DNA from 2 places in the Anoxybacillus sp. ST4 genome. Region 2 is predicted to be linked to the other one. Evidence: riboswitches for the same ligand, from Rfam matches in the RefSeq annotation. Region 2 holds a riboswitch; the other holds the start of a gene.

Region 1 (4,202 bases), on a different contig from region 2:
ACAGTTGTACGATTTGTTCTTCCCGTTCGCGAATGATAACTTTTGGAACAGGCGTCGGTTTTTTGTTTTGATCGATGGCGACCATCGTTAAAAAGCATGTCGTTGTTAAGTGATGTTCGCCTGTAAATAAATCTTCTGTTTCGACTTTGACGAATACTTTCATGGATGTGCGTCCGGTCGAGTAGACGAATGCTTCGAGTTTTAAAATGTCACCTACTTTTGCGGACGAAATGAAATCAACTTTGTCAATCGAAACGGTGACGACTGCTTTTCGCGCATGGCGCATGGCGGATATTGCCGCAATTTCATCAATATAAGCTAAAACCGTACCGCCAAAAATCGTGCCGAGATGGTTTGTATCAGAAGGTAATACGAGCCGTGTTTGAATCGTTTTTGATTGCTCGACGCTTACTTCCATGACTTTTTCCCTCCGTAAGCTAAGAGTCGCTTGCGATATTCGTGTGCGGCTTCCACCATCACTTGAAGTGCGGCAATCGTTTCTTCTTCTTTTCGAGTTTTTAATCCACAATCGGGATTGACCCAAAATTGTTCTGGACGAAGAACGCGAAGTGCCCGTTCGATTTGTTCGCTTAGTTCTTCTTTTGTCGGAATGCGTGGGCTATGAATGTCATACACCCCTAATCCGATTCCCTTCTCATACTCATATGTTTCAAATACAGAAACAAGTTCACCATGGCTTCGTGACGATTCAATGGAGATGACATCCGCATCAAGCTCATCAATGATATGCATCATATGTTCAAACTGTGAATAGCACATATGGGTGTGAATTTGCGTCTCCTTTTTCACCGATGAGGTCGTGATACGAAATGCGATAACGGCATCTTCCCAATATGATGCATGTTTTTTTGTTTTCAAAGGCAATCCTTCCCGTAATGCTGGCTCATCGACTTGAATGATGCGTATTCCTTCTTTTTCTAACTGCAGCACTTCTTCACGCATCGCAAGAGCGAGCTGAATGAGCACACGTTTCCGTGAAATATCGTTGCGAACGAACGACCAGTTTAAAATAGTTACTGGTCCTGTTAACATTCCTTTCACAGGTTTAGTCGTTAATGATTGGGCATATACTGTTTCTTCTATGGTCATCGGTTGTTGATAGGCAATATCGCTAAAAATAATAGGTGGGCGCACACAACGTGATCCATATGATTGCACCCAACCGTTTGTTGTGCATGCCATCCCTTGTAGTTTTTCGCCAAAAAACTCGACCATGTCTGTGCGCTCGAATTCGCCATGGACAAGTACATCGAGCTGTAGTTGTTCCTGAATATCGATCCATTTTTCAATTTCTTTCTTGATAAACGATTTGTACCTTTCGTCTTTCCACTCCCCCTTTTTCCATTTCATCCGAGCTTGGCGCACGTCGCTCGTTTGTGGAAAACTGCCAATTGTCGTTGTCGGCAAAAGTGGAAGCTGCAAATGGGCTCGTTGTGCTTTTTGTCTTTCGCTGTAAGATGTTCGGTTTAATGGAACGGTTGTGATATCGTCTGTTTGTTTAGATTGACGGAACTTGGAAAAATAAACGGTTGTTTGTTCATCGTATTTGATTAGCTCGTCGATCGTTACGTTTCCTTTCATATGCTCTGTCAACATACGTATTTCATCTAATTTTTCATCCGCAAATGATAAAGTACTAGCAAGTTCTGTTGGTAACGTATGTTCATGTTTTGTTGTGACAGGGACATGTATTAAGCTGCAAGACGGTTGAATGATCAGTTGTTCAGAAACGCCTGCTAAATGATGAAGGAGCTTCGCTTTTTGCACAAGCGAACTTTTCCATACATTTCGGCCGTCGACAATACCAGCAACTAATATTTTATCTTTCGGAAATCCGTAAGTATTTATGTCTTCCATGTTTTCGCCATCATCATGAACAAAATCAAGCCCAATGCCTGCGACAGGCAAAGCAACAACTTCACGGTAATGAGATACGCTAGCAAAATACGTTTGTAAAATAATATTTATGTTCGGTATATCGCGGTGAAAAACGTTGTATACATGATGAAATGCGTTGATGATATCATCGTCTATATCTTGAACGAGAATCGGTTCATCCATTTGTACGAACGACACTCCAGCCTCACCTAGTTGTTTTAACAATTCCACATAAACAGGAACTAAGTGTGCAAGATGCTTTCGCCATTCGTTGCGATCGTATTGTTTCGAAAGTAAAAGAAATGTAATCGGTCCAAGTAACACAGGCTTTGCTTCAATATGGAACGTTTCTTTTATTAGTTTGTATTCTTTCAATAGCCGATTTTCCACCAATTTCGGCTTAGTTTGCCCGATTTCAGGAACGATGTAGTGATAATTTGTATTAAACCATTTCGTCATTTCAAGGGCATGTTGTCCGTTCGTGCCACGCGCCATCGCAAAGTATTGCTCTAGCGGATTAACTATTTGTTTGAATCGCTCTGGAATATATCCGAACATAAATGCTGTATCTAACACGTGATCGTATAAGGAAAAATCTCCGATCGGAATGAGATCAATTCCTTTCTCGACTTGTTTGCGAATCGAATCAAGTCGAATCGTTTCCATCGTTTTTGTGAACTGCTCTTCGTTCATTTGCCCATTCCAAAAAGATTCTAATGCTTTTTTCCATTCCCTCTTTTCTCCAATACGTGGATATCCTACATTCGAACTGTAGATTAACATATACAAGCACCTCCAGTTATTTTATCCCAATCAAGCAGAAAAACCCCCTTCCAAACAGAAGGAGGGCATAGCTAACTCGTATTGAGATACGTGAAGTGCCTCAACATCATATGTCCTCACTCCTCCCTATGACGCGTAGGTCGTAAGTGCATACAACAGGCAGGTCTCCTGACTTAGCTTCATCGCCGTTTATCTCCTTCCCATTTCGCGTGAAACAGTGGATGATGATAAACAGCTCTGCATCACAGTGGCGCGACCGTGTTGGATTTTCACCAAACTTCCCTTTTAAGATTCACAGCATGTGTGAACCACCTGTTGCGTGAACTTATTATTTTGTTGTATAAAATTCAGAATAAACGAACTTTTTGTTTTTTTCAACTGAAATATTTTCTCGTGTGGAGTTTTGAGAGATGTAACGCCGTAGGTAACTATTCAGCCTCCAACTAGAGAAAGTTAGAAAGATACGTTTAAAACTTTCTATTTCCTGTCTAAAGGTATCACTAATCGACAGGAGAGGTGAAGACGATGAAAGAAGAATAAATTCTAGCCGTGTATCATCAAGGACCTAAAGCTGTTGTGTAATTAGTCAAAACATTAATGAATCAAATCGAACAATTACAATAACGGGGGCGAGTAGTTGGACGCACGAAAAAAACAGTACTAACAGCTATTTGTCGCCTTCTTCCGATCCGTTTCGTCCTTCGAACCTCCTTGCGGAAGAAAACAGGCAAGCGCCCAGGTGGACAGATCGGACATCGGAGGTATATGCTCCAAAAGGTGGCTAACCCGCACCATATCGTTGTACACCGAGTAACCCAATGCCAAGGATGCGTGCGGGGCATCGCTAGAACAGGTGCCGGTCCATCAATGCCTTACCCGACAAGTATGGGACTTTCCAACTTTGCCGATGGAAGTCACCCAGCAAGAATGTGAAGTCAAGTTTTATCACCATTGTCATCGTCTTCACCAAGCGGAGTTTCCTGTCCGCGTCACGAACCCAGTACAATATGAACTAAGAGTCAAAGCACTGCTTGTTTATCTCACAAAATATCAATTGCTTCCTTATCACCAGACGGCAGAGCTCATTAAAGATGTTGTTAGTCATTGGATCAGCGAAGGGACGCTGGTAAAGATCAACCGGGAAGCCGGCGAATGTCTGGCCGACATTCGTCCCCTTTTTCATAAGGTGTTGTTGGTTTCTCGCGTTCTTCACGTAGATGAAATAGGCTTTCAGTTGCAGGGAAAACGAAACTGCTTCATGTCACAAGTAACGATCAAGCGAGTGGTATGCCTACCATCCAAAACGGGGCAAGGAAGTGATGAATAACATTAGGTTTCTTCCCTTTTACGAGTGAACGATGATGCATGACGTATGGAAGCCGTATTTTCGGTATCTCCAAGCTCAACATGCGTTGTGCAACTCCCATCTTCTCTTTGAACTTCAAGTGATATGGGAGCTCCATGAACATGGATGGGCGAAAGACCTGATGGATCTTCTTCTCGAGATGAAGCAGGAGGTG
Region 2 (4,202 bases):
GCCCACGCCGAAGTAAAACAATCGACGTCCATTGCGGACGAACAGTTGACGTTGTATGTGTATACGATGGAGGAAGGAACATCATCATATACGTTATACGATGATGACGGCACAACGTTTGCGTACGAAAAAGGAGAGTATGTGAACATGCACATTCGTGCGGTATTTTCACACGATACAGTTCATTTTCACGTCGAAGCGGAAGGGACGTATCAACCGCCGTGGCGTATGCGTGTCGTGTTTGTTGGACATGTGCCGTCAACGGTAATAGTCAACGGTGAACAAAGATTTGTCGATGAAGCGACAAACACGTTTGTTTTGTAAGAGATGGGGGATTTTTATGACAGTAACGATTAAAGATGTAGCGAAACGAGCGAACGTGGCACCATCGACCGTTTCGCGCGTCATTGCTGACAGTCCGCGCATTAGTGAAAAGACGAAGAAAAAAGTGCGCGAAGCGATGAAAGAGCTCGGCTATCATCCGAATTTTATCGCCCGCAGTTTAGCAAATAAATCGACGCAAGTGATCGGCTTAATTATGCCAAGCTCAGCCGATAAAGCGTTTCAAAACCCGTTTTTCCCAGAAGTCATTCGCGGCATTAGCAAAGCGGTGCATGATCGACAATATGCGTTGCAGTTGTCGACAGGGGAGACGGAAGCGGAAATTTATGAAGGCGTCGTCCATATGGTGCAAGGAAAACGCGTCGATGGGGTCATTTTGCTGTATTCGCGCGCGAACGATAAAATTATGGCGTATTTACAAAAAGAAGACGTGCCGTTTGTCGTCATCGGTAAACCGCATAAAAAAGCGGAGCAAATTACGCACGTTGATAACGATAACGTTCGCGCCGCGCGCGAGGCGACGGAATATTTAATTGAGCTCGGTCATGAACGCATCGCTTTTGTCGGAGGAAATGTAAATCTCATCGTGACGATGGATCGTTTGCGCGGATATGAAAAAGCATTGAAATCGGCTAGTCTTTCGTATCGAAAAGATTACATCGTGCATGAAGAATTTTTAAAAGAAGGCGGCCAAGAGGCGATGAAAGGGTTGCTTTCATTGAAAGAACCGCCAACTGCGCTCGTTGTCGCCGACGATTTGATGGCGCTCGGTGTGTTAAATACGCTTGCGGAAATGGGGTTAAGCGTACCAGCCGATTTGTCGATCGTGAGCTTTAACAACGTGCTTTTATCAGAAATTTCCCGTCCGCCATTAACATCGGTAGACATTAACATTTTCCAGCTCGGCTTTGAAGCAGCAAGAAATTTAATTCAACAAATCGAAAACCCGAATGAGCCAATTAAACGCATCATTATTCCGCATACGCTCGTCAAACGGTTTTCGTGCGATTATTACAAAGCACCTTCTGAATAGGAAGGTGCTCTTTTTTTATAAACAGGCTAGGCGAGAAGAAAAAAATGGTGTATTATATTCTTAACATTTACGCTCTTTGAAAAATATATACGATGAGCAAGTACGGTGCATACGTCCGTATGCTTAAAAGGGAAGAACGGTGCAAAGCCGTCGCGGTACCCGCCACTGTGATGGGGAGTTTCGTTGCAATATGCCACTGATTTTTGGGAAGGCGCAACGAAATGATGAACCTAAGCCAGGAGACCTGCCTGCTTGCGATACGTCGGCTGCCTACGGGAATATAGGTGGACGTGCGGAGACGATGGAAAGCAACGGTTGTGAATACATGATAAGAAATCGCCATAAGAGATACAACGGTTGTGAATGCATGATTGTTTGAATATTTCGTTTTTTTCTGCACCTCTACCTAGAGGTGCTTTTTTATTTTGGAAAAAAGGGGCGACATATATGGCAACATGGAATTTACAAGGAACGACACATCACGTGCTTATTTGCAACGGAGGAAGCTGCATGAGAAAAGGAGGAGAAGAGGTGACGCAAGCGATTCGCGATGAAATTGATCGGTTGCAGTTACATGGGCGCGTTCATACGACGCGTACACGATGCAACGGTCGCTGCGAAGATGCATGTGTCGTCATCGTTTATCCAGAAGGTGTTTGGTATCGTACGATTGATGAACAAATAGGGAGGGACATTGTACGCAATCATGTACGTGACGGGAACATATTGCGCGATTACGTCACGTATACGTATGAACATACAGAATTTGTTATGCCCGAACATAGCGTTGCGACAAGGGGGAAAGAAAAATGAAGCGAAACGCATGGTGGATCGTTTGTACATGCTTGACTGTCTACGTTTTATTTGCGCTTTCACCTTCAGTATATGCGATGCACATTATGGAAGGATTTTTACCTTGGCATTGGGCGCTCGTTTGGTGGTTGTTATTTTTGCCATTTTTCTTCGTCGGTTTACGGACGATGACGCGCATCGTAAAACAACAGCCGGAAATGAAAATGTTGCTTGCGCTAGCGACCGCATTTACATTCGTTCTTTCCGCTTTAAAAATTCCATCTGTCACAGGAAGCAGCTCGCATCCGACAGGGACAGGCCTCGGTGCGCTGTTATTTGGGCCGTTCGTCATGACGGTCATCGGTACGGCTGTGTTAATGTTTCAAGCATTATTGCTTGCGCATGGTGGATTGACAACGCTCGGTGCAAATGCGTTTTCGATGGCGGTTATCGGTCCGTTTGTAGCGTACGTGTTGTTTGTTGCATGCCAAAAGCTTCGCATTTCGATGCGCCTTTCTGTTTTTGTGGCGGCGATGTTTGCCAATTTAGCTACGTATGTGATGACATCGATACAACTTGCGCTAGCATTTCCAGACGCAACAGGCGGGGTATGGGGGGCGTTCTTAAAGTTTGCTTCTATTTTTGCTGTCACTCAAATACCGCTTGCAATTACCGAAGGGCTTCTGACTGTTGTTGTGTGGAATTTTTTACATACGTACACGAAACAAGAATTAAATATATTGCAACAGAAAGGGGCGTCTGTTGAATGAACAATCGACTATTGCTTTTCCTTGCCGCACTTTTGATCGTTTTGCCGCTCGTCGTTGTAAAACATACGGAGTTTGCTGGGGCGGATGCGCTTGCGGAGGAGATGATTCAACAACTTGCGCCCAATTATGAACCGTGGTTCGATGTGTTTTTTGAACCGCCCGGCGGGGAAGTAGAAACGTTGCTATTTTCATTGCAGGCGGCAATTGGAGCGGGAGTGATTGGCTACATTATCGGCTTGTATAGAGGGCGAAAACGAAATGGTTAGCTGGCTTGACGAATGGGCGTATCGCAATCAGCTTTCGAAACTTCGGGCGACATTTAAACTGACATTTTCATTTATTTTGCTTATATGGGCGATGATTGGAACGAATGCTGGTCGTTTTTTCATTGTTGGATGGATGCTTACTTGGCTTATTGTTTATGCACGCTTACCATGGCATGTTTGTTTGCGTGTTTGTTTGCTTATGGCGCTCGTTATTCTTTGGAGTAGCGCACCGCTCCTTTTTTCACTTGATGGTGCTGTTGTGGACGTTTCATATGTAGGTACGATTTGGTTACGAGCGTTTACATGCTCGCTCGTTCTCTTTTTTCTTGCCGCAACAACGCCATTTTTTCGCTTGGCATGCGCACTACAAACATTGCGCATCCCGCGTGTACTAATAGAGCTTCTATTGTTAACGTATCGTTTCATTTTCATGTTGGAAAAGGCAGCAAGAGAGCTGTTTGTGACGGTGCGCGTGAGACAAGGGGAACGAAATTGGCGGATCGCTTCACTTGCTGTTGCACAATTGTTACGCCACACATTGCATCAATATGAGGCGATGGTCATTGCGCAACGAGCGCGCCACGTCTCTTTTACAGTTCCGCGGTGCACGGACGAGCAATTGCCAAAAAGGTATGTCATTGAAGCATCGCTTGGCATCGTTGTTTTGTTTATCGTGGAGGGGTTATATGCTGCAGTTTCATGATGTTCACTATACGTACCGAAATGGTGCGCACGTCTTAAAAGGAGTATCGCTTACGATCGAACGTGGAAAAAAATATGCATTGATCGGAAAAAACGGTTGTGGAAAAACAACATGGTTGCTTCATACAAACGGCATTTATCGCCCAACAAAAGGGGAGGTGTATTGGGAAGGAAAACGTGTAAAGGAACATTTACGCCAACATGTCGGCGTCGTTTTTCAAAATCCAGAACATCAATTTTTAGCACCAACGATTGAGGAAGAGCTTGCGCTTAGTCTAAACGGGAATAGTGAACGGC

What was found. A riboswitch is a leader RNA that binds a small molecule or an ion and turns the genes downstream of it on or off. The one in region 2 is predicted to bind cobalamin.
Region 1: another riboswitch for cobalamin. It lies ahead of metE (5-methyltetrahydropteroyltriglutamate--homocysteine S-methyltransferase); the one in region 2 lies ahead of K1I44_RS05910 ((2Fe-2S) ferredoxin domain-containing protein).

What each region holds. Positions count from the first base shown of each region.
Region 1 is NZ_JAHZOE010000034.1:8,663-12,864, reverse strand. Features, by position in the region: gene K1I44_RS13655 (acyl-CoA thioesterase) at 1-418, opposite strand, end outside; gene metE (5-methyltetrahydropteroyltriglutamate--homocysteine S-methyltransferase) at 409-2,682, opposite strand; cobalamin riboswitch at 2,824-3,013, opposite strand; gene K1I44_RS13645 (IS66 family transposase) at 3,590-4,009, shown strand; gene K1I44_RS15620 (hypothetical protein) at 4,012-4,202, opposite strand, start outside.
Region 2 is NZ_JAHZOE010000005.1:111,573-115,774, reverse strand. Features, by position in the region: gene K1I44_RS05920 (glycoside hydrolase family 31 protein) at 1-324, shown strand, start outside; gene K1I44_RS05915 (LacI family DNA-binding transcriptional regulator) at 341-1,375, shown strand; cobalamin riboswitch at 1,461-1,641, shown strand; gene K1I44_RS05910 ((2Fe-2S) ferredoxin domain-containing protein) at 1,823-2,188, shown strand; gene K1I44_RS05905 (energy-coupling factor ABC transporter permease) at 2,185-2,937, shown strand; gene K1I44_RS05900 (energy-coupling factor ABC transporter substrate-binding protein) at 2,934-3,203, shown strand; gene K1I44_RS05895 (CbiQ family ECF transporter T component) at 3,196-3,906, shown strand; gene K1I44_RS05890 (energy-coupling factor ABC transporter ATP-binding protein) at 3,890-4,202, shown strand, end outside.